Regions from separate parts of the Cellulosimicrobium sp. BMG9.22 genome, predicted to be linked through region 2. Evidence: predicted binding sites of a transcription regulator. Region 2 holds the regulator's gene; the other holds the start of a gene.
The links. The regulator HspR, encoded in region 2, represses chaperone genes until heat shock. The targets are predictions, from matches to a motif close to AAGTTGAGTCNNNNNGACTCAACTT.
Positions count from the first base shown of each region.

Region 1: the regulator HspR is predicted to act here: its motif matches at 1,112-1,136, upstream of clpB (ATP-dependent chaperone ClpB).

Region 1 is NZ_JBZGBY010000004.1:106,422-108,869, forward strand. Features, by position in the region: gene AC4H2H_RS04650 (LppM family (lipo)protein) at 1-916, opposite strand, end outside; gene clpB (ATP-dependent chaperone ClpB) at 1,186-2,448, shown strand, end outside.
Region 2 is NZ_JBZGBY010000013.1:20,339-22,786, forward strand. Features, by position in the region: gene AC4H2H_RS10605 (DnaJ C-terminal domain-containing protein) at 1-896, shown strand, start outside; gene AC4H2H_RS10610 (heat shock protein transcriptional repressor HspR) at 965-1,360, shown strand; gene AC4H2H_RS10615 (DUF1540 domain-containing protein) at 1,525-1,833, shown strand; gene AC4H2H_RS10620 (hypothetical protein) at 1,931-2,448, opposite strand, start outside.

The DNA of each region.
Region 1 (2,448 bases), on a different contig from region 2:
GGCCCTGCTGGGGCTGGCCCGGAACGCCGTAGGGACCCTGCTGGCCGGGCTGCGCCGGGTAGGCGCCCTGCTGGAACGCGTTCGCCTGATCGTCGTGCGCCGGCTTCGACCGGAGCACGAGCCACAGCACGAGGCCGATGATGCCGAGCAGCAGGATCCCGCCGACGAGGAAGAGGACCCACCAGGGGAAGCCCGACTCGGAGCCGGAACCTGAGTCCGCGCTGTCGGTGGTGCCGGTCGTGCCGTCGTCGGTGCCCTCGTCCGTCGTGCCGTCGGTCGACCCGTCCGTCGACTCGCTCCCCGCGGATCCGTCGGCGATGGCCGAGCCGCGGGCGGAGAGCTCGGTGACCTCGCCGACCGTAGGACGCCAGGTGACCGTGTTCCCGTCGACCTCGCCGTTGGTCTCCGTGATCTCGCCGGGGAAGGTGATCGCGATGACGACCTCGAAGCCCTCCATCATCTGGCGGGTCATCTCGTCGGACTCGGACTCGGGGTCGGCGCCGTCGAGACCCAACTCCGCGTCGGACATGTCCATCGATCCGGAGACGACGAACTCGTCGCCCTCGCGCGCGATCGACAGCTCGTCGGCGCCGCCGGTCGACATCTCGGAGACCGGCTGGTCCGTGTAGGTGAGGCGGGTGCCGGTGTACCCGTCCTCGGCGTACGGCTCCTGCGTCGCCCCCGGGGGCAGCGAGCCCTCCGCCTCGGAACCGAGCTGGTCCCACAGCGCCTGCGGGTCCTGACCGAGCGCCTCCGCGGTCTCGTCGGAGATCGCCATGATGACGCTGCCGTCGGCCGTGTCGTCCTCGTTGAGGGTGAAGCTCATGTCGATCTTCATGCACCCGGCGAGGAACAGTGCGAGGGTGGCGAAGAGGGCGCTGAGGCCGAGTCGTCTGCGCAGGGCGGGAGAGGTCACCCGCCCAGCATGTCGCGGATCAGTGCCCGAAGCGAGGTTCGATGCCGATTTGAGACGGAATGCGGCGGGAGTTCATCCGGTCGGGCGACGCCGTACGCGCCGAACCCGGGGTTGTCCCCGGATCGGACACCGGAACGGCCCACAACCCCAGGTTCGGCAGCACGTCTCGTCGACGCGTCCGAGGCTGACGGATCGAAGTTGAGCGGAATACACTCAACTTCGGAGTCGTTCCACTGGTCAGACCAGACTTTCGAGCACCCGGAGCACTGATGGAGACGAAGTTCACGACGATGTCGCAGCAGGCGATCGGCGAGGCGATCCAGACCGCGTCGGCCGCCGGCAACCCCCAGCTCGAGCCCACCCACCTCCTCGCCGCGCTGCTCACGCAGGACGGCGGGGTCGCCGTCGGCCTGCTCGACGCGGTCGGTGCGGACAAGCAGGCGATCGGGCAGAAGGTCCGCGCGGCGCTCGTCGCGCTGCCCACGGCGAGCGGGTCCGCCGTCGCGCAGCCGACGCCGTCGCGCGCCCTGTCCGTCGTCCTCGAGAACGCGTCCAAGGAGGCGCAGGGCCTCGGTGACGAGTACGTGTCGACGGAGCACCTGCTCCTCGGCATCGCCGCCGGGTCGTCGCAGGCGGCGACGATCCTCCAGCAGGCCGGCGCGACCGCCGACGCGCTGCGGTCGGCGCTGCCCGCCGTCCGCGGGAGCGCGCGCGTGACGAGCCCGAACCCCGAGGGCACGTACAAGGCGCTCGAGCAGTACGGCACCGACCTCACGGCCGTGGCCGCCGAGGGCAAGCTCGACCCGGTCATCGGGCGCGACTCGGAGATCCGGCGCGTGGTGCAGGTGCTGAGCCGCCGCACGAAGAACAACCCCGTCCTCATCGGCGAGCCGGGCGTCGGCAAGACGGCTGTCGTCGAGGGTCTCGCGCAGCGCATCGTCGCGGGCGACGTGCCGACGTCGCTGCAGGGCAAGCGCCTCGTGTCGCTCGACCTCGCGAGCATGGTCGCGGGCGCGAAGTACCGCGGTGAGTTCGAGGAGCGGCTCAAGGCCGTCCTGGAGGAGATCCGGTCCTCCGACGGCGAGGTCGTCACGTTCATCGACGAGCTGCACACGGTGGTGGGGGCCGGTGCCGGCGGAGAAGGCGCGATGGACGCCGGCAACATGCTCAAGCCCATGCTGGCCCGCGGCGAGCTGCGCCTCGTCGGCGCGACGACGCTCGACGAGTACCGCGAGCACGTCGAGAAGGACCCGGCGCTCGAGCGGCGCTTCCAGCAGGTCTTCGTGGGCGAGCCGTCGGTCGAGGACACCGTCGCGATCCTGCGCGGCCTCAAGGAGCGGTACGAGGCGCACCACAAGGTGACGATCGCCGACTCCGCGCTCGTCGCCGCGGCGTCGCTCTCCGACCGGTACATCACCGGCCGCCAGCTCCCCGACAAGGCGATCGACCTCGTCGACGAGGCGGCGTCGCGCCTGCGCATGGAGCTGGACTCGTCGCCGATCGAGATCGACGAGCTCCAGCGCGCCGTCACG
Region 2 (2,448 bases):
GTCAGTACCACCCCGACCAGAACCAGGGTGACGACGCGGCCGAGGCGAAGTTCAAGGAGATCGGCGAGGCGTACGCCGTCCTGTCCGACCCCAAGGAGCGCGAGCAGTACGACGCGATCCGCGCGATGGCCGGTGGCGGCGCGCGCTTCTCCGCAGGGCCCGGCGGCGCCGGGGGAGCGGGCTTCGAGGACCTGTTCGGCGGCATGTTCGGCGGCGGCGGCGGTCCGGGCGGTACGCGCGTGCGCTACTCCACGGGCGGCCAGGGAGCAGGCGGGTTCGAGGACATCCTCGGCTCCATGTTCGGCGGCGCCGGCGCGGGCCAGCAGTTCGGTGGCGGCCCCCGGCCGCGCGCCGGGTCCGACGTCGCCGCGAGCACGACGCTCCCCTTCCGCCAGGCGGTCGAGGGGTCGACCGTCACGTTCACCGTCGACGGCCGGAACGTCACCACGCGCATCCCGCCCGGCGTGCGCGACGGCCAGAAGATCCGCCTGCGCGGCAAGGGCCGTCCGGGCATGGCCGGCGGTCCCGCCGGCGACCTCGTCGTCACCGTCCACGTGACGCCGCACCCGGTGTTCGCGGCGGACGGCGCCAACCTGCGCGTGACCGTCCCCGTGACGTTCGCCGAGGCCGCGCTCGGGGCGACCATCAGCGTGCCGACTCTGGACGGCTCGACCGTGCGCGTCAAGGTGCCCGCCGGAACGCCCTCGGGCCGCACCCTGCGCGTCAAGGGCCGTGGTGTGCAGACCGCGAAGGCGACCGGCGACCTGCTCGTCACCGTCCAGGTCGCGGTGCCGCAGAAGCTCTCCAAGGCGGCGCGCGAGGCGGTCGAGACGTTCGCCGCCGAGACGGACGGCGAGGACGTGCGCGCAGACCTGGCCCGCCAGGCGGCGGAGTGAGCGACGTGGCGGACGTCGACCAGGACGCGCCCGTCCTCGTCATCTCCCAGGCGGCAGCGCTCGCGGGCATGCACCCGCAGACGCTGCGCCAGTACGACCGCCTGGGCCTCGTCGTGCCGCGCCGCACCGCCGGGCGTGGGCGGCGCTACTCGTTGCGCGACGTCGCCAAGCTGCTCGAGGTCCAGAGGCTCAGCCACGACGAGGGCATCAACCTCGCGGGCATCCAGCGCATCCTCGCCCTGGAGTCCCAGGTCGAACGGCTCGAGCGGCGCATCGAGGCGCTCTCCGCGCGGGTCGAGCCCGGCGGGCGCGTGTTCGCGGCGGCGGCGAGCGGCGACGTCGTCGTCGTGCCGCGTGGGCGCAGCGTGCGGCGCGGCGTCGAGGAGGCACTGCGCGAGACGTACGTCGAGCACTCCGAGGCGCGCGCGCTCGTCATCTGGAGGCCGGCGGGTCCTGCGGACTGACGCGGTCTTCTGGTCCCTCAGATCATTCCGCAAGAATGGCATGCGCTAATTACCATTCATTCGCGCATTTCTTAGCCAGGCCTTCCTTGCTATACAACGTGCAATCCCGGGAATACCGTGGAGGTGAGCCCAGCCCCCCGGGTCCGTGCAGACAGGAGATCGCGATGAGCAGCCTCATGGAGATGCCCCAGGTCGTCGAGTGTTCGATCGACGGGTGCGGTTACAACCACGACCACGGGTGCCACGCCGGTGCCGTGACCATCGCCGGTCACGTGGGCGACGCCGAGTGCGCCACGTTCATCCCGCTGGGCACCAAGGGCGGGCTCGAGAAGGTCCTCGCGCACGTCGGTGCCTGCCAGCGCACGGAGTGCGTCCACAACGAGTCACTCGAGTGCTCGGCGCCGTCGATCCGCGTGGGTGCGGGGCCGTCGAGCGAGGTCAGCGCGGACTGCCTGACCTTCACGCCGCGCTGACCCTTCACACGACGACGCCCGACGACGCCCCTGCCCGCGCGCTCGCCCGCGCGGGACGGGGCGTTCGTCGTGCCGGGACGTGCGCGATCCGGGCGCGTCAACGCTCCAGGGTGTGGATGAGGTCGACGACGGCCGCGTGGGTCCCGGGGAGGGGTTCGAACCACAGGCGCGGCGGGCGGCGCAGGATCGCCGTGACGCCCAGCGCGAGACCCGTCCGGTCGATCCGGTGCCGCAGCTCCGACCGGAGCGCGTCGTCGTCGGAGCTGCGCTCGCCCAGGACCACGAAGAGCCCGTTGCCGAGCGAGGCCATCGGGTGCCCCTCGCCGAACGTCTGGGTGAGAGCCCGACCCATCGCGGCGGAGCGGGCGAAGCGTTGCCACCCGGTGAGCTCGTCGAGCGCGACGTCGACGACCAGCAGGCCGTGCGTGTCCGCCGGCCGGACCCCCGCGCGCTGCGCTGCCCCGTAGGTCTCGCGCAGCCGCTGCACGAGGTACTGCGTGGTCGCGAGCCCGGACCCCGGGTCGACCACCTCGGGAGTCAGCGGCATCGACTCGTAGCCCTCGGTCCACCCGACCGCGACGGCGCGCAGCAGCGCCAGGTCCGGTTCGCGGGTCT